One region of the Tissierella carlieri genome, then DNA from elsewhere that is predicted to be linked to it. Evidence: riboswitches for the same ligand, from Rfam matches in the RefSeq annotation. Region 1 holds a riboswitch; each other region holds the start of a gene.

Region 1 (6,967 bases):
TATAGGTGATGAATCTATAAAATTATTCTCAAACCTAATCAAAGAAGCGAAGACGGTAATCTGGAATGGACCTATGGGAGTATTTGAAATGGAAAACTTTGCAAAGGGTACAGATGCCATTGCAAGAGCTATGGCGGAATCAGAAGGTATAACTATAGTTGGTGGTGGAGATTCAGCTTCAGCAGTTGAAAAATCAGGCTATGCAGAAAAAATGACTCATATTTCAACAGGTGGAGGAGCTTCCTTAGAATTTCTTGAAGGAAAAGTTCTACCAGGAATTGAGGCAATAACAAATAAATAGTGAATAACTAATAGTGAATAGTGAAAAGTTTTGGGTAAGGACTTTAGGGTTTTCAACTATTAGTTATTCACTCTTCACTATTCACTAAATACAGAGGGGGGTAATGTTAATGCGAACTCCTATAATCGCAGGAAATTGGAAAATGAATAATACAATAAGTGAAGGACTACAATTAGTGGAAGGAATAAAATCCCACAATTTAAATCAGGACGTAGAAGCAGTTCTTTGTGTACCCTTTACTATTATCCAAGATGTAAAAAAAGCTGTAGAAAATACTAATATAAAACTGGGTGCCCAAAATATGCACTGGGAAGAAAATGGAGCCTTTACAGGTGAAATTTCTCCAAAGATGTTAAAGGAACTAGGGGTTGATTATGTAATAATTGGCCATTCTGAGAGACGTCAATATTTTAATGAAACAGATATTACAGTAAATAAAAAAATAAAAGCTGCTATTTCCCATGATATTAAGCCAATAGTTTGTGTAGGAGAGACTTTAGAGGAAAGAGAAGCAAATACAGAAAAAGATGTGGTCAAATCTCAAATCTTAAAAGCTTTTGAGGAAATAAAAGAAAAAGACCTAGATAATATCGTAATTGCATATGAACCGATTTGGGCTATAGGTACAGGCAAGACTGCTTCATCAGATGATGCAAACGATATGATCCTTTTTATAAGGGAAACTATAGGGGAAAAATATAGTGAAAAGAAAAATGTAATTAGAATTCAATATGGTGGATCTGTGAAGCCAAGCAATATAAAAGAATTAATGGATAAATCTGAAATAGATGGTGCCTTAGTTGGAGGGGCTAGTCTAGTTGCTGAAGATTTTGTGGATTTAATAAATTTTTAATTGGAGGATAATATGGTTAAAGCACCAGTTATGCTAATAATACTTGATGGTTTTGGTATAGGAAAAGAATATAACGGCAATGCCGTTACACTAGCTAATACACCAAATATAGATAGGTTATTTAGAGAATATCCGAATACTATTCTGGAAGCAAGTGGCTCAGCAGTTGGTCTCCCAGAGGGACAAATGGGTAATTCGGAAGTAGGCCATCTGAATATTGGATCAGGACGTATAATATATCAGGATTTAACTAAGATATCTAAGTCTGTAGCAGATGGCGATTTCTTCGAAAAAGGAGAATTCTTAGAAGCAATAGAAAATTCTAGAAAGAATAATTCTAAAGTTCATTTAATTGGATTAGTATCATCAGGCGGAGTTCATAGTCACAATACACATTTATATGCGTTGTTGAAACTAATGAAAAAACAGAATTTTAATAATGTTTATATACATGCAATATTAGATGGCAGAGATGTATCACCAACTGCAGGTAAAGAAGATATAAAAGATCTAATGACCAAAATAGAGGAAATAGGTGTAGGAAAAATAGCGACTATATCTGGTAGATACTATGCTATGGATAGAGATAAGAGATGGGATAGGACGAAGCTAGCCTATGATGCTTTTACTCTAGGCAAAGGTAATGAAAATGATAATCCAATATCAGCCATAGAGAAATCCTATAATGAAGATATTACAGATGAATTTATTATTCCAACTATTATAAAAGAGAATGATGAACCTGTTACAACTATAGATAATAATGATTCAATTATATTCTTTAATTTTAGACCAGATAGGGCTAGACAAATTACTAGAGCTTTTGTAGATGACAATTTTGAGGGATTTGAAAGAGAGAAAAAAGTAAATACCTTTTATGTCACCATGACAGAATATGATAAAACCATAGAAAACGTAGAAGTGGCTTATACGGATGAATCACCTAGAAACACTTTGGGAGAGTATATTAGCAATAAGGGATTATCCCAACTTAGAATTGCTGAAACTGAAAAATATGCCCATGTAACATTTTTCTTCAATGGAGGTATAGAAGAACCTTATGCAAACGAAGATAGGGCATTGATTCCATCTCCAAAGGTGGCAACCTATGATTTGCAGCCAGAAATGAGTGCCATAGAAGTAAAGAATGAAGTATTAAATAGATTAGGAATGGATAAATATGATTTAATCATATTAAACTTTGCAAATCCAGATATGGTAGGTCATACGGGAGTAGTATCTGCCACAGTAAAGGCTATAGAAACGGTAGATAGCTGTTTAGGAGAAATAATAGAACTCCTTATAGAGAAGAGGGGCAAGGCATTAATTACAGCAGACCATGGAAATGCAGAAATGCTAATAAATGAAGATGGTAGTCCTGTAACATCTCATACAAGTAACAAGGTACCATTAATTCTTGTGGGATATAAGGATGTAGAACTACAAGAAGGTATTCTGGCAGATTTAGCACCAACTATATTAGAACTGATGGGGTTAGAAAAACCAGAAGAAATGACGGGGAAATCACTTGTAAAATAAATGCACAATTCACAGTTCACAATTCACAATTATGAAAGCGGTGAATGAAGGTCATAAAGACCCCAAAACATTCCTTAGCAATTGTGCATTGTGCATTGATAATTGTGAATTAACTAAAGGAGGAGTTAAATTTGAGTATAATAGTAGATGTTTATGCAAGAGAAGTATTAGATTCAAGAGGCAATCCTACAGTTGAAGTAGAAGTATGGACAGAAGATGGTGCTTTTGGAAGAGCTCTAGTTCCATCAGGAGCATCTACAGGTGCATTTGAAGCTGTAGAGTTAAGAGACGGAGATAAAGGAAGATTTCTAGGCAAGGGTGTTATGAATGCCGTAGATAATGTTAACAATATAATAGCAGAAGAAGTAATAGGAATGGATGTGTTTGAGCAAACTGCAATAGATAAATTGATGATTCAATTAGATGGTACACCCAATAAAGGAAAACTAGGTGCCAATGCAATCCTTGGAGTATCCCTAGCAGTAGCCAGAGCAGCGGCAGATGAATTAGGAATGCCTTTATATCAATATGTAGGTGGAGTTAATGCTAAAACATTACCGGTTCCTATGATGAATATACTAAATGGTGGAGAGCATGCTGATAATAATGTGGATATTCAAGAATTCATGGTAATGCCTGTAGGGGCAAAAAGCTTTAGAGAAGCTCTTAGAATGGGTGCAGAAATATTCCACAATCTAAAGTCTGTTCTTAAATCTAAAGGTCTAAATACAGCAGTAGGTGATGAAGGCGGATTTGCTCCAAATTTATCTAGTAATGAAGAAGCATTAAAAACTATAGTAGAAGCTATAGAAAAGGCAGGGTATAAACCAGGGGAAGAAATAATGCTGGCACTAGATGTAGCGGCTACAGAAATGTATGATGAAGAAAAGAAGGTTTATAATTTAGCTGGAGAGGGCAGAATTCTTACTGTAGATGAGATGATAAATTATTATGAGGAATTAGTAAACAAATATCCGATTATTTCCATAGAAGATGGTTTAGCTGAAGATGATTGGGATGGATGGAAACAGCTGACAGAAAGATTAGGGAAGAAGATTCAATTAGTGGGAGACGATTTGTTTGTTACAAATACTGAGAGATTGAACAAAGGTATAGACTTAGGAATTTCCAATTCAGTATTGGTTAAATTAAATCAAATAGGTACATTAACTGAAACATTAGATACAATTGAAATGGCAAAGATAAATGGATATACTGCAGTTATATCTCATAGATCAGGTGAGACTGAAGATACTACTATAGCAGATTTAGCAGTAGCAATGAACGCAGGACAAATTAAAACAGGAGCTCCTTCAAGAACGGATAGAGTGGCAAAATACAATCAATTACTTAGAATAGAAGATATGCTAGGTGAAGAAGCAATTTATAGAGGAAGAAAAACATTTTATAATATAAAGAAATAATATTTAGATATAAAAAGATTCTATTGCATGCAATAGAATCTTTCTATATCAAGAGAAGATTTAGGAATAAATAAGAGGACTTAAATTTGACAATTTATATTGCCTATGATATATTCTACTTAAAATTTAATATTTTATTCATTGGTATAATCTTATATATAGGATTATTTAAAAGGGAAGTTCGGTTTAAATCCGACACGGTCCCGCCACTGTGATAGATAGAACCTTGCAGATGCCACTGTACTTAAAGTATGGGAAGGTGTAGGGTTTGTTATTCTTAAGTCAGGAGACCTGCCAATGAAAAAAACGCTGTTTATTACTCACGCGGATGAGAAGGTGTTATTTATAAGGTAGATTAAATATTTATTCTACTCTATTGATAATATCCTTTCTATTGCAGAAAGGTTTTTTTGTTTTGTAATATTTATTTTGCAAAACCATAGTAATAACTCAGCAAATTTTTGCTGAGTTATTTTTTTGAAAATAAATTGGAGGGATAAAGATGAATATACATGAATATCAGGCAAAAGAATTATTGAAGAATTATGGGATTCCAGTCCCTAATGGCAGAGTTATATATGATGCGAAAGAAGCGGAAAAAACTTCTTGGACAATAAGTACTGATGTGGCAGTTGTAAAAGCTCAGATTCATGCTGGTGGAAGAGGAAAAGCAGGAGGAGTTAAGATAGCTAAATCGATAGATGAAGTTAAGAAATATTCTAAAGAGCTATTGGGGAAAAAGTTAGTAACACATCAGACAGGAAAAAAGGGAAAAGAAGTTAAAGCTGTATTAATAGAAGAAGGGTGTAATATTGATAAAGAATACTATTTAGGATTTGTATTAGATAGGGATACATCAAGCATAACTCTTATTGCTTCTGAAGAAGGTGGAACTGAAATTGAAGAGGTAGCATTAAGAAATCCTGATAGGATTTACAAAGAGAAGATTGACTGTTTGACGGGACTAACAGAATTTCAAGCCAGAAGAATATGTTTTGACATTAATTTACCTATTGAGATAATAAACGAAGCAGTAAGATTAATGATGAACTTATATCGTATTTTTGTGGAAAAGGACTGCGTTCTGGTAGAAATAAACCCATTAGTATTAACAGAAGAAAAAAAACTAATAGCTTTGGATGCAAAAATGAATTTTGATGAAAATGGCCTGTTTAGAAATGAAGATATACTTAGCTATAGGGATTTAAGTGAAGAAGATGAGAAAGAAGTAGAGGCTTCAAAGCATGGACTGTCTTATATATCATTAGATGGAAATATTGGATGCGTGGTAAATGGAGCGGGCTTAGCTATGGCTACTATGGATTTAATAAAACTTCACGGGGGAGAACCGGCTAATTTTCTTGACGTTGGAGGAGGAGCATCAGAAGAAAACGTAACAAATGCGTTTAAAATACTATTATTAGACGATAAGGTCAAAGGAATTTTTGTCAATATATTTGGTGGAATAATGAAATGTGATGTTATAGCTAAAGGAATTGTCAATGCGGCAAAAGAGCTGAAATTAAATATTCCTTTAGTAATCAGATTGGAAGGAACTAATGCTGACTTAGGTATGGAAATAATAAAAAACTCTAATCTGAATATATTTGCAGTAGAAAATATGGGCGAAGGTGCTAAGAAAATACTAGAACTAATTTAACAGAAAGGTGGACTAAATAATGAGTATATGGGTTGATAAATCTACTAAAGTAATAGTGCAAGGAATAACGGGAAATACAGCCATTTATCATACAAAGCAAATGTTGGAATATGGTACAAATATAGTCGGGGGAGTTACTCCGGGTAAAGGGAATATGAAAATTGAGGGTGTACCTGTATCTAATACTATGAAGGAAGCTGTAGATAACACTGGCGCTAATGTTTCTATAATATATGTTCCGGCAAAGTTTGCAGCAGATGCTATATTGGAGGCTGTGGATTTAGAATTAGATATGGTAATTTGTATTACCGAGCATATTCCTATAAAGGATATGGTAATGGTTAAAAGATATATGGAGGGTAAGAAGACCAGATTAATCGGGCCTAATTGTCCTGGGATTATAACACCTGATGAGTGTAAGATTGGTATTATGCCTGGATATATACACAGGAAAGGAAGAATAGGAGTTGTATCTCGTTCCGGTACTTTGACATATGAAGCAGTTCATCAACTATCACAAAAGGGAATAGGACAATCAACAGCCATAGGAATTGGAGGAGATCCTGTGAATGGAACAGATTTTGTCGATGTATTAAAGGCTTTTAACGAGGATGAAGACACCGATGCTGTAATTATGATTGGCGAAATTGGAGGAAATGCAGAAGAAAAGGCAGCTTTGTGGATTAAAGAAAACATGAAGAAACCAGTAGTGGGTTTTATAAGTGGAAAGACAGCTCCTAAGGGAAAAAGAATGGGACATGCAGGAGCGATTATCTCGTCAGGCCAAGGAACAGCAGAAGAAAAAATAAGGACAATGAATGACAGCGGAATATATATGTCACAATCTCCTACAGCTATAGCTGCTACTTTAGTTAAGGCATTAAAGGATAATAATCTCTGGAGAGAAGAATATAAGGGATAACATTAGAGAGGTATAATCATGGGCGAAATTGTGGGAAAAAAACATAAAAAAGTAAAGTTTCTTGGAATGAGAGTCGTTAAAACAGTTATAGCGGTGTATATATGTTTTCTAATAAGCTTTTTTAGAAATGGACTTCCTTTCTATTCAGCAATAGCCGCAATCCTATGTATGCAAAATGATCATGCTAATAGCTTAGAGGTTGGGAAAGGCAGGATGATAGGCACTTTTATCGGAGGAATATATGGATTTCTAGCTATAATATTAATTA
Region 2 (6,263 bases), on a different contig from region 1:
CAATGTTTCTCACTCTGTTGTGTGTGGCTTTTACAATTTCGGAACTTTATAATCTTAACGTAAACGTTATAGATCCATTGCAGTTAATAATAAAAAATCAATATTGATTAATTAGATTTCTAATTAGATGAGGAAATACGAGAAATCAAACTTGATAATTTGAATGAGATAATTATCGAAGAAACAGTGGGGCCATATTCACGATTCAGTTTTTTATTTATGGTGGTAGCCATAGTCACAGGTGTAGGGTTCATGTATTTTTTATCAGGATTAGTTCTTAAACCTGCAAAAAGATTAGCTACTGATATTTTAAGTATTGATAGAGCATGCTATATCTAATTTATGGAGTAGACAGATCTCGCTCCAGAGAATTTGGTGGTTCAAGTCCTGGTCTTGCTATTGCAAGGGAAATCATAATTCAGCACGAAGGAACCATAGTATATGAAAAAAATCAGCCCAAGGCAGTCGATTCACAATTACATTATCGCTTAAAAAATATATCTAAGTCTTTGTTGGAAAGTTCAGCAAAGGTTTTTTCTTTATCTAATATCAACCTTTGATTTACTAAAACAGCTATAGACTTAAATTTTAGTCAAAATTATAAGGAGGATAAAAAATGAAAAAGCAAATTATGAAACATTTAGCAGTATTGCTGTTAATATCATTTATAATGGTAAGTGTTTTAAGTGGCTGTATATAAAAGTTGGATAGTACGAATGTAAATAAAAAATATTCAGAAACGGGATCGACTAACAATAAAATTAGATTTTTAATTCTGTCTTGAACTTTTTTGAAGTAACCCCAAAATCCAAAAAAACCAATTAAACCAAGTCATTTAGAATTTTTTGTATATAATATTAAGGATGCACTTAAAAATCCCAATGGACCTAAATTAGCAAATAATTTACTATTGTGTGTAATCCCTCTTGTCAAAGTAATGGCATGAATAAATCTTAAGAATTTTAAATAGTATTAAATGTCATTAGATATGGTAAATAACAACTTTAGGGAAGATGGACATAGATTAAATCCTCTTTAAATTTATATCTAAAATCATAAAAACAGCTCTAAATGTTAATAGAATGACCATATTTTCTCCGACCCAGCTTGAGGGGAACGTGCTATAATAATGACACGAGCATGAAGTATAGATAAATCAATGGGTTTGAAGTTCTATCTTAACCATATATTATTAATGTGTTGCATAGAGAATGGTTCTCATTGACAATAGTTATCAATGAAAGTATAATCGACATATACAATATACTATATAAATTAGGTGTTATTAACTTAATAGGGAATGTGGTTAAAATCCACAACAGCCCTCGCTACTGTAAAAAGAGTTGTACCTTATAAACCACTGGGAAACTGGGAAGGTGAGGTATTCTAAATCTTTAAGTCAGGAGACCTGCCTAATTATCTATTAAGCTTTCGATGGGGAGGTAATTAATATTATGAAAAAGACATAGCCTAATATGTACTATAAAAAACATATTATATATTAGGAGGATATTATGAAAAACGCAAACGAATTACCAAAATACGATGGTAGTAAATTAATAAATTTAACATTTCAATATTTAGAGACAAAACTTATCTATACGGCATTAGAACTTAATATATTCAACTGTTTAGAAACTGGAAAATCTATAGATGAACTAGCTAAATCATTACATTTAGATGAAAAGAATTTAGAGTACTTTTTGAAATCCTTAGTATCTATGGATTACATAAAATATGAAAATGGAATCTTTGAAAATACAGATGAAACTAATTACTTCTTAAATGAAAAATCTAATATGTATCTAGGTGAAAACCTTCTATACTGGAAAGATTTAACCAATATAGACAATATCCATGATTTATTGAAAAATGGAGCAGATAGAGATAATGCAAATAAAGACAATGGATCTGATTTCTTTGACTTTAGGTCAATGGGAAGAGGAGCTAGAAATTCAATGTACTTAGGTAGAGTACAGGGATTTGTAAAGCTTATGAAGTCATTATTTGACGAAAACAAATCAATAAAAGTACTTGATTTAGGTTGTGGTTCAGGAGTTCTTTCAGTTGAAATCGCCAAAAATTTCCCAAATGCAAAATGTACATTAATAGACCAAGCACAAGTTATTAACTTTACAAAAGACGTTATAGCAGAAAATAAAGTAGAAGACAGAGTAGAAGTTGAAGTAGGAGATTTTAATACTTATACACCTACAGAAAAATACGATTTAATTATAACTTCAGGAGTTTTAGACTTTGTAAAAGACATGGATAATATGAGTGATAAAATTTATAATTCCTTAGATGATGACGGATGTTTATATGTGAGCACTCATCAAATGAATGATGATTTTACTAAGCCTAAGAACTTTATACTAGGATGGCTTTCAGGTAATTTAAATGGATTAGACATTTTAAAGCCAGAAAGTTTAGTAATGGAAAGTTTAAATAAGTATTCACTTGTAGAAGTGGAAATTGAAAATCATCCAAGGACTATATTTAAAAAGGGTAATATAAATGAATAAAAAAATAGCACTAGGAATTATTATTTTAATCCTAGTTTCTTTTGTATCTCTATTTTTAGGAAGATATAGTATTGAACCTAGAGAAGTAATTGAAGCATTTTCAAATAAAATTCATAGTGTTTCAGAGGAATCCTTTAATAGTACTGTAATCTGGGATATTAGAATTCCAAGAGTATTATTAAATATACTGGTTGGTTTTGGACTTTCAGTAGCGGGAACTTCTTTTCAAGGTATATTTAAAAATAATTTAGTAAGTCCAGATATACTAGGTGTTAGTAGTGGAGCTGGATTTGGAGCGGCACTAGCATTACTGTTATTTCCAGGTTCATCTAAACTACTACTTACAATATCCTTTTCAATGGGAATATTAAGTGTCGCTATAAGTTATTTAATTGCAAAGATAAAAGTAGAAGATTCTGTACTATCTCTAGTGTTATCAGGAGTTATAGTAGGTTCTTTTTTCAATGCCTTAACTTCTTTTATAAAACTAATTGCAGATACAGAATCAACTCTTCCATCAATAACATATTGGCTAATGGGTAGTTTTACTGGAGCTAGTATGGATAAAGTATTTTTAGCAAGTGTTCCAATAATAAGTGGAATAGTAATACTGTTTATTTTAAGATGGAGAATAAACATTCTATCTCTAGGGGATGAAGATACAAAAAGCCTTGGAGTAAATCCAAAGAGAAATAGGGTTTTAGTAATAATGGCCTCTACATTAATAACTTCTGGTGCAGTAATGGTATCTGGAATAATTGGATGGATAGGAATGCTTATTCCAAATATATGTAGAGAAATCATAGGAGCAGATAATAGATATTTAATACCTTTTTCAGGAATAGTGGGAGCTATATTTTTAGTCTTAGTAGATTTAATAGCAAGGTCACTCACTGGAACAGAAATTCCTATAGGAATATTAACCGCTATTTTAGGTGCTCCAATGTTTATCTATACTTATACTAGGAGAGATATAAAATGAAATTAGAAATGAAAAATGGATGTTTTTCTTATGATGGAAAGACAAATATTTTAAGTAATATAAATTTAGAAATAGACCACAATACAATAGTTTCAGTACTTGGACAAAATGGAGTTGGAAAGACGACTTTCTTAAAATGTCTGCTAGGTATATTTAAATTAAGTAGTGGTGAAATCTGCTTAGATGGAAGTAAAGTAGATCAAATCTTAAATAAAAAAGAAGTAGCCTATGTTCCACAAGCTGGAAAGACTAATTTACCTTATAGAGTAAATGATTTGGTACTAATGGGAAGGACGAAATTAATGCCTCCATTTAGTATGCCAAAGAAAATAGATGAAGAGAAGTCAAAAATTGCTATGGAAGAAGTGGGAATATATCATTTAAAAGATAGGAAGTGTACAGAACTTAGTGGTGGACAACTTCAGATGGTGTATTTAGCAAGGGCAATAGCAGGAGAGCCACGATTAATAATATTAGATGAACCAGAAGCTCATTTAGATTTTAAAAATCAGAAGATAATTTTAGACAAGATTTTAAATCTATCTAAAAGCAAGGGAATATCTTGTATAATAAATACTCATAGCCCAGAAAACGCCATGAGTATTTCAGACTACACCTTATTTCTAGGTAAAGACAGCTATGAATATGGTCTAACAGAGGAAATATTAAGCGAAGAGAATATAGAGGTGTATTTTGGAATGAAATCTAAAATACTAGATTTAAAAAGTATGGGAATAAATAAAAAAACTTTTGTCTTATTAGATTAGGAGGTAATTATGAATAAAAAATATACGTTATTAATAGCAGGGCTTACATTTACTTTAGCATTAAGTGGATGTAGTAAGAATAATGAAGAAAAAACTGTGCCTGAAAATAAACCTGCAGTGACAGAAAGTGTAGAGCCTAAGTCTGAAACTAAAAAAATAGTAGACTTAACAGGAGCAGAAGTAGAAATACCAGTTGCAGAAAATATAAATAGAGTAGTAATAATAGCACCACCACTACCAGCAACTTTTGCATCAGTTGTAAAGGACACCACTAAAATTGTAGGTTCTCATCCAAAAGGGTTTTCCAATGCAAATCCAGAAATATTAGAACTTATAATTCCAAATTGGAAGGATATTAACACTAGTTTTATAGATGGATATACTTCTAATGTAGAAGAACTTATGAATTTAAAACCAGATTTAATTTTAGTATATGGAGATACTCAGAAAGAAGGATTGGATAGACTAGGAGTACCAGTAGTAGATTTTTTCCAAAATGACTCTAGAAATGAAGAATGGTCTGTTAAAATAGACAAATTAATGAGAGATATATTTGAAAAAGATGAAAGTGATTCATTAGAACAAGAGTGGAAAAAAGCCAATGAAATAGTAAAAGAGCCACTAGAAAAAACAGGAGAAAATAAGAAAAAAGCCATAATGATAAATTCAAATGATGGAGGAATTATAGCTGTTAGAGGTGGAAATTATTATGGTGATGATTGGCTTGTAAAAACTGGTCTAATAAACTGTGCATCAGGTACAGATGGAGATGGAGTTCAAGTAAGTATGGAGCAAATATATGAATGGAATCCAGATGTAATATATGATTTTGGTGGAACTAATGCAGATAAGTACTTAAACAATCAATTTGATGGGCAAGATTGGTCAAAGATAAGTGCAGTGAAAAACAAGCAAGTTTATAATATGCCAAGAGGAATGTTTAATTGGGGGGCTCCCAATGCAGACTCTCCACTTACTTTAGTGTGGATGACAATGAAGAACTATGAAGGCACAATAGAAGAAGATTTCTTTAAAGACTATATGTTTGATTACTACGAAAGGCAATACAATATTAAATTAAATGATGAACTATACAATAGTATTTTAAGTAATTAGTATTATTATTAATAGTAGAATTAGGCTATATCATTGATAATAAAGTGAAGGATATAATATTTTTGACTTTGACTACTCCATTTTGACAAGAAAATTATAATTTAACTTATATTTCTTTCAATTATACTGAATTAAAATCTTCGCCCAATCTCTCACTTGACTATATCGTAGTTCCATCTAGAATGGCATATTATATAGAATATAGTAGGAAAATTTATAATATTTACTTAAAATATATTGCACCTGAAGATATCCATGTTTACTCCATAGATGAGGTTTTCATGGATGTTACAAATTACCTAAATACCTACAATCTATCAGCTAGAGACCTTACTACTAAAATACTTTTGGAAATACTTAGCACCACAGGAATTACAGCAACAGCTGGGATTGGCACAAATCTATATCTAGCTAAAATTGAAATGGATATTCAAGCAAAACGAATTCCGATAGATGAAAATGGTGTGCAAATAGCTGAACTAGATGAAATGAGTTACCGTAGATTGCTCTGGTCACATAAGCCCCTAACAGACTTTTGGCGTGTAGGTAAAGGATATGCTAGAAGATTAGAAAAACAAGGACTATTTACCATGGGGGATATTGCAAGATGTTCTATAGGCAAGCCTACTGATTATCATAATGAAGATTTATTATATAAGCTATTTGGTATTAATGCAGAACTGCTAATAGATCATGCATTGGGTTGGGAGACATGTACCATAGCTGATATTAAAGGATATAAACCAAGTGCCAAAAATATCGGATTAGGGCAGGTGTTCCAATATGGTCATGCCTATGAAAAAGCAAAGTTAATTGTACGGGAAATGACTGATTTACTTGTATTAGAGCTAGTGGATAAAAGACTTGTAACTG
Region 3 (6,967 bases), on a different contig from region 1:
GAATTTTTATCTGATTCAGAACTTGAATTTCCAGAACTATCTGAAGTTGATGTAGTAAGACACTATACAAATCTATCAAATAAAAATTATGGTCTAGATACTGGATTTTATCCACTTGGATCTTGTACTATGAAATACAATCCAAAAATTAATGAGGATACAACTAGATATGATGGGTTTGCAAATCTTCATCCATATCAATCAGAATGTTGTACTCAAGGTGCACTACAATTGATGTATGAGCTAGATAAATCATTAGCAGAAATAGCGGGTATGGACAAGATGAGTTTACAGCCAGCTGCTGGTGCTCATGGTGAGTTAGCTGGTATCATGGTTATAAAAGCATACCATGAAAAGAATGGAGATTTTAAGAGAAATAAAATCATAGTTCCAGACTCAGCTCATGGTACTAATCCAGCTACAGCAGCAATGGCTGGATATAAAATAGTAGAAGTTAAATCAACAAAAGATGGTTTAGTAGACTTAGAAGCACTTAAGGCAGTAGTTGGAGATGATACAGCAGGATTAATGCTTACAAATCCAAATACTCTTGGAATATTTGATAAGAATATTAAAGAAATAGCTAAGATTGTACACGATGCTGGTGGGCAATTATACTATGATGGAGCTAATGCTAACGCTATCCTTGGTCATGCAAGACCTGGAGATATGGGATTTGACGTAGTTCACTTCAATCTTCATAAGACTTTCTCAACACCTCATGGTGGTGGAGGACCAGGAGCAGGACCGATAGGAGTTAAGAAACATCTTGAAGAATTCTTACCAGTTCCAGTGGTACAAAAAGATGGAGATAGATACTATCTGGATTATAATGTACCATATACTATAGGTAAAGTTAAGGATTTCTTTGGTCATTTTGGCATATTAGTTAGAGCGTATACCTATATATTGACAATGGGTAGTGATGGATTAAAGAAAGCTAGTGAAATAGCTGTATTAAATGCTAACTATATGGCTAATAAATTAAAAGAACATTTCTATTTACCAATAGATACTTTATTTAAACATGAATTTGTATTAGGTGGGTTAAAGGATACGTTGTCTGAAGTAACTACATTGGATATAGCTAAGAGATTGCTTGACAAGGGATATCATCCACCAACAGTTTACTTCCCATTAATTATTAATCAAGCAATTATGATTGAGCCAACAGAAACTGAATCTAAAGAAACGCTTGATGAATTTATCGATGCTATGATTACAATCTCTAAAGAGGCAAGTGAAAATCCACAGTTATTAAAGGATGCTCCTTTAAACACTATTGTAAGCAGACCAGATGAAACAAAAGCAGCTAGATTCCCAGTGCTTAAATACGAAGGGTAGGTGTACCATTTGACTAAAACTATTGCAGTTATAGGGGCTGGTCCAGGAGGCTACGTAGCGGCAATAAGAGGAGCTCAACTTGGTGCAAATATAATCTTAATAGAAAATAGAGAAGTAGGGGGTACATGCCTTAATAGGGGCTGTATCCCTACTAAAACATATTTTAGAAATGCAGAGATTATGTCCAGTTTTAAAAGAGCTGCTGAGTTTGGAATTACAGCAGGAGAATTTAAAATGGATGGAAAAGCACTACAAGAGAGAAAAAATAAAGTTGTAAATACTTTAGTAGGAGGTATTGAACAACTTATATCCTCTTATAAAAACATAGAATTTTTACGTGGAACAGCTAATATAAAAGATAAAAATAATATTTCTGTAGAATTAAAAGATGGAAACAAAAAGGAAATAACTGTGGATAATATAGTTATAGCTACAGGTTCTAAACCACAAATGACCGAAACAAAAGGAGTTGATTTAGAAGGGGTAATCACGTCTGATGAGCTTCTAGAGATGGAAGAGATTCCAGAAACTTTAATTGTAGTAGGTGGTGGAGTAATAGGTTTAGAGTTTGCAAGCATTTATCAAGAACTAGGCTCCCAAGTAATTCTTTTAGCATCTAGGATTTTAAAGGATGCAGATAAGGAGATTTCAAGAAGATTAGTACCAATGTTGAAAAAACAAGGAATTGAAACATATGTTGATATTAGGGCTAAAGAAATCACCAAAGAGGGAGATAAACTTAGAGTTTTAGCCAAATATAAAGAAAAAGACGAAGAAATAGAAGTAATAGGAGATAAAGTACTTATTGCATCAGGAAGGGGTCCCGTAATAGAAGGGTTAAACCTTGATGAATTAGGGATTAAATATGATGACAAAGGTGTTTTTGTAAATAATGAGTTTGAGACAAATATTCCTGGCATATATGCCATAGGAGATGTAAATAGAGGAGTTCAATTAGCTCATGTGGCATCTGCACAAGGTGAATATGTAATGGAGAAAATAATGGGTCATACACCAGATGTCAACTTAGATATCTATCCAAATTGCGTATTTACAATGAATGAGGTAGCTCATGTAGGCTACACTGAGGAAGAGCTTAAAGAAAAAGGAATACCTTATAAGGCTAGTAAGTTTATGTTTGCAGCCAATGGAAAGGCCTTATCCTTAGGAGAAGGAGAGGGAATAATAAAAATACTTGCTGGAGAAGAAGATAAGAAGGTTCTGGGAGTTCATATACTTGGACCTCATGCAAATGATTTAATTGCAGAAGGAACACTGGCTATAGCTAATGGATTGGATATATATAGTATAATGAGAACAATTCATGCCCATCCAACTCTTTCAGAAGCATTTTTTGAGGCTACATTGGGATTAGAAGATAAAGCGATTCATATAGCACCACCAAGAAAAAGAAGATAGGATATCCTATCTTCTTTTTCTTGGTGAGATTAGTTGGTGCTACATATAGTTGACTGTAATAATAATATACTATATACTTGAATTGATAACTAAATAATTAGGTGAAGGTGCAGAGAAAAATATTCTTTGCTTAAAAGGGAAATAGGTTAAATGCCTATACGGTCCCGCCGCTGTAATGGGGAAGGATTTAAAACTAATGTCACTGAATAAATCGGGAAGACTTTAAGTCCTTATGAACCAAAGTCAGAAGACCTGCCTTTACTTATGCACTAAAAAACTCTACGGTCGATAGGGGGTGTTAAAAGCAGATTTAAATATGTAGACAAATTATATAATCTGTCTATTTCTTTGTGCCTCCCAGAACACTTAAGTTTTGGGAGGTTTTTTGTAAATAAAAATTATAAAGGAGGAATATATTTGAAAGGAAAAATAAAAGAATATGTATTTATAACTCTTGGTATGATAATGGTAGCAGCAGGTTTATATTTCTTTCTTATGCCCCAGAAATTAGCTGTAGGTGGAGCTAATGGACTTGCGATTGTTATTAATCATTGGATTCCAATTTTATCAATAGGAGCTATTATGATAATCATTAACATAGTTTTATTTATAATTGGTTTTCTTATTGTGGGAACCAGCTTTGGATTTAAGACTATTTATGCAAGTCTGGGGACTTCTATAACCATTTCTTTATTTGAGAGAGTTATACCTATACAACAGCCTTTAGTAGAAGACATTATAATACAGCTAATTTTTGGAGTTTTTATATCGGCAATAGGTATGGGGATTGTATTTAATCAAAATGCATCAACAGGTGGAACTGATATAATAGCAAAGATAATAAATAAGTTCTTTGGGATAGAGCTTGGCAAAGGAGTGCTTATATCAGACTTCATTATAATAATAATGGCTGGATTTGCATTCGGGCCTGAGTTGGGAATGTATTCTCTATTGGGAATTATATTAAATGGTGTAGTAATAGATTGGACTATCGAGGGTATAAGTTTGTGCAAAGAAGTCAATATAGTGAGTGAATATAGTAATGATATTAAAGAATATATAGTAAATGATTTGGAAAGAGGGGCGACTATATATAATGCTAAAGGAGCTTATACAGGAGAGAAAAAGAATGTAGTAGTAACAGTTATAGATAGAAGAGATTTTATTAAATTGAAAAGTTATATTAAAGGCATAGATAAAGATGCATTTATTACAGTAAGTAATGTTTATGAAGTATTAGGTGATGGATTTAAAAACATAGAAGAATAAGATTAATAGAAAGGTTGATTTCACTAAAGAAATGAACCTTTTCTATAACGAATAAGAAAATTCTACTTTTTTTGTCTTTTTCATTTTAGAACTTGACCTATTTGAGTTTTAAGCAGATTGTCGAACATTTTGATTTCGTACAAGTCGCTTATGCAGTGACCAAAAAGTTTTCCTTAAAATTCTCCTTTAGAAGCCTTTTTTTATTAAGAAGTTTTTTGTATTTTACGAGAACTTTGGTATAATGAATTTGATAGAAAAATAATAGGGGTGTATAAATGAATAAGCAAGGTAAAGATTTTATTTTAGGTTTAATGTTAATAATATTTTTAATTTTAGGTTTTATGGTTAATGGTAGCAGTGAGGGTATTCTATTTGATGTGGATATAATGAAGTACATACATAATAATACCAATCCAAGAATATTATCATTTATGAAATTTATATCCTTTATAGGATCTGTAAATTTTTTATTGCCAGTTACTGCTATGGGGATATCATATACGTTAATCAAAAAGAAATATTACATATCTAAATTATTGTTGTTATCAACTCTGGGATCATATTTATTAAATTATTTATTAAAGCAATTCTTCCAAAGAACGAGGCCATTAGAGTTTTTTTTGGTGAATCAAGGGGGATTAAGTTTTCCTAGCGGACATTCTATGGTAACAATGACCCTTTATTCTACAATAGCATTTTTATTGGCGAAAAAAGTAGATAATGATAGGAAGAAAAAGCTAATCCATATTATATCTTTTGTCATGATATGTCTAATGGGAATTAGTAGGATTTATTTAGGAGTCCATTGGCCAACAGATGTAATAGGTGGATATTTGATAGGGTATATATTTTATTGTATAAGTATTAAGTTAATTAAAGAATAAAAATAAATATGCCACTTAAAAGATTTATATATAGATTATTGACAAAGGATATATCTCTATATATAATAAATATAAATAAAATTACTCTTAATGTAAAAGTTAAGAGGTTTTTTATACGAAAAATTAAATGCAAATGATTTGCGTTGGCATTTAAGTGGTAAATAAAATAAGATTAGAAGCGAGGAGGAGTATATGGTGAAGGGAAAAAGGATTTGGAAGACATTTATAATTTCTCTTGTAATATTATTGATGTCAGGTTGCAGTAAAAACACAGATCATGAAGAAATAAATAGTGGTAGACTAAAAATTATAACGACTTTGTTTCCTCAATATGATTTTGTAAAGGAAATTGGCAAAGACAAGGTTGATGTAAATTTATTACTTCCACCAGGAGTAGAATCGCATTCATATGAACCCACTCCTAAAGATATGGTAGATATTAAGAATGCGGATATATTTATTTATACTGGTGAGTATATGGAACCTTGGGCGAAAAAAATAGCAGATAATATTGAAGGCTATAATTTAATAATAACTGATGCTAGTGAAGGTGTAGAACTACTTGAAGGACATGGGCATGAAGAAGATGAGCATGAGGGTCATGAGAATGAAGAAGATGAGAATGAAGACCATGCTCATGATCACAGTGATAAGGATCCTCATATATGGCTAGATCCTATATATGCACAAAAAATGATAGATAACATAACCGTAGCTCTTACAAAAGCAGATAAAGAGAATAAGGAATTTTATATAAAAAATGCAGAAGAATATAAAAAACAATTAGACTTACTAGACAAAGAAATTGCAGAAGCTTTAGAGAAGGTAAATTCAAAAAAGGTTATCTATGGTGGGCATTCTGCATTTAGTTATTTTGCTAGGAGGTATAATCTAGAGTTTATTACACCATACAATGGATTTTCTCCTAATGCAGAGCCAACACCTAAAATGATTATTGAATTAATTAAAAATATTGAAGATGCAGGGGTAAAATCAATATTCTATGAAGAATTAATTGATCCTAAGGTAGCTAAAATAATATCGTCAGAAACGGGAGCTAAAATGATTTTATTGCATGGTGCACATAATTTATCTAAGGAAGAGATAGAGTCAGATGTAAGATATATCGATATTATGAAAGGAAATTTAGAAAGATTAAAAGAAGGACTTGGCTATGAAGAATGAGATATTATCAGTAAAAAATTTAACTCTAAAATATGGAAGGCATGAAGCAGTAAAAGATATTAGCTTCAGCCTATATAAAGGAGATTATCTAGGAATTATTGGACCTAATGGTTCGGGCAAAACCACATTATTAAATGCAATTTTAGGATTAATAGAGTGTACAGATGGCAGAATAAATTTTCATGGGGAAGCTAGATTAGGCTATCTTCCGCAAAAATCTATTTCAAGTGATAAGTTTTTTCCAGCAAAAGTAAAGGAGATAGTTGCAACAGGATTATTATCACAAAAAGGAATATTTAAATTCTATACAGAGGAAGATTATATTAAAGTAAATACTATTCTCAAGAAACTGGATATATACGATTTAAGATATAAAAAAATAAGTGATTTATCCGGAGGACAGCAGCAAAGAGTATTTTTGGCACGGGCTATGGTATCTTCACCTAATATATTAATACTAGATGAGCCCACTAACTATTTAGATACTAAAATGAGAGATGAGCTTTATAGAATTCTCAAAGAATTAAATAAAGAGGATAATGTAACTGTAATAGTAGTATCTCATGATTTGAAAACTCTAGGAAATTATATAAATAAGGTTTTATATCTTGAAACAGAGCTTATTTTTTATGGCGCATATAAATCCTTCCTCCATTCAAAGGAAATAGGAAGATACTCAAATCCTATCAATATAGATCAAATAGATGGAGGGATATAATTGGGAAATATAATTTATATAATAGGAGAGATATTAAAATATGATTTTATGATGAAGGCAATTGTTGCGGGAAGTTTAATAGCGATTTCTTCATCATTTCTAGGGATATTTCTTGTACTAAAGAAATATTCTATGATTGGTGATGGAT

The links. Region 1 has a riboswitch for cobalamin ahead of sucC (ADP-forming succinate--CoA ligase subunit beta). Riboswitches for the same ligand answer to the same signal wherever they lie in the genome.
Region 2: another riboswitch for cobalamin. It lies ahead of KQI38_RS00160 (methyltransferase domain-containing protein); the one in region 1 lies ahead of sucC (ADP-forming succinate--CoA ligase subunit beta).
Region 3: another riboswitch for cobalamin. It lies ahead of KQI38_RS07295 (YitT family protein); the one in region 1 lies ahead of sucC (ADP-forming succinate--CoA ligase subunit beta).

What each region holds. Positions count from the first base shown of each region.
Region 1 is NZ_JAHLOH010000033.1:93,071-100,037, reverse strand. Features, by position in the region: gene KQI38_RS10595 (phosphoglycerate kinase) at 1-301, shown strand, start outside; gene tpiA (triose-phosphate isomerase) at 411-1,154, shown strand; gene gpmI (2,3-bisphosphoglycerate-independent phosphoglycerate mutase) at 1,167-2,693, shown strand; gene eno (phosphopyruvate hydratase) at 2,825-4,117, shown strand; cobalamin riboswitch at 4,243-4,430, shown strand; gene sucC (ADP-forming succinate--CoA ligase subunit beta) at 4,620-5,777, shown strand; gene sucD (succinate--CoA ligase subunit alpha) at 5,797-6,699, shown strand; gene KQI38_RS10565 (FUSC family protein) at 6,718-6,967, shown strand, end outside.
Region 2 is NZ_JAHLOH010000004.1:190-6,452, forward strand. Features, by position in the region: gene KQI38_RS00150 (hypothetical protein) at 160-339, shown strand; gene KQI38_RS00155 (ATP-binding protein) at 327-560, shown strand; cobalamin riboswitch at 1,261-1,430, shown strand; gene KQI38_RS00160 (methyltransferase domain-containing protein) at 1,515-2,525, shown strand; gene KQI38_RS00165 (FecCD family ABC transporter permease) at 2,518-3,507, shown strand; gene KQI38_RS00170 (ABC transporter ATP-binding protein) at 3,504-4,274, shown strand; gene KQI38_RS00175 (ABC transporter substrate-binding protein) at 4,284-5,390, shown strand; gene KQI38_RS22540 (Y-family DNA polymerase) at 5,555-6,263, shown strand, end outside.
Region 3 is NZ_JAHLOH010000025.1:96,382-103,348, forward strand. Features, by position in the region: gene gcvPB (aminomethyl-transferring glycine dehydrogenase subunit GcvPB) at 1-1,344, shown strand, start outside; gene lpdA (dihydrolipoyl dehydrogenase) at 1,354-2,763, shown strand; cobalamin riboswitch at 2,852-3,037, shown strand; gene KQI38_RS07295 (YitT family protein) at 3,181-4,032, shown strand; gene KQI38_RS07300 (phosphatase PAP2 family protein) at 4,308-4,916, shown strand; gene KQI38_RS07305 (metal ABC transporter solute-binding protein, Zn/Mn family) at 5,112-6,101, shown strand; gene KQI38_RS07310 (metal ABC transporter ATP-binding protein) at 6,091-6,819, shown strand; gene KQI38_RS07315 (metal ABC transporter permease) at 6,820-6,967, shown strand, end outside.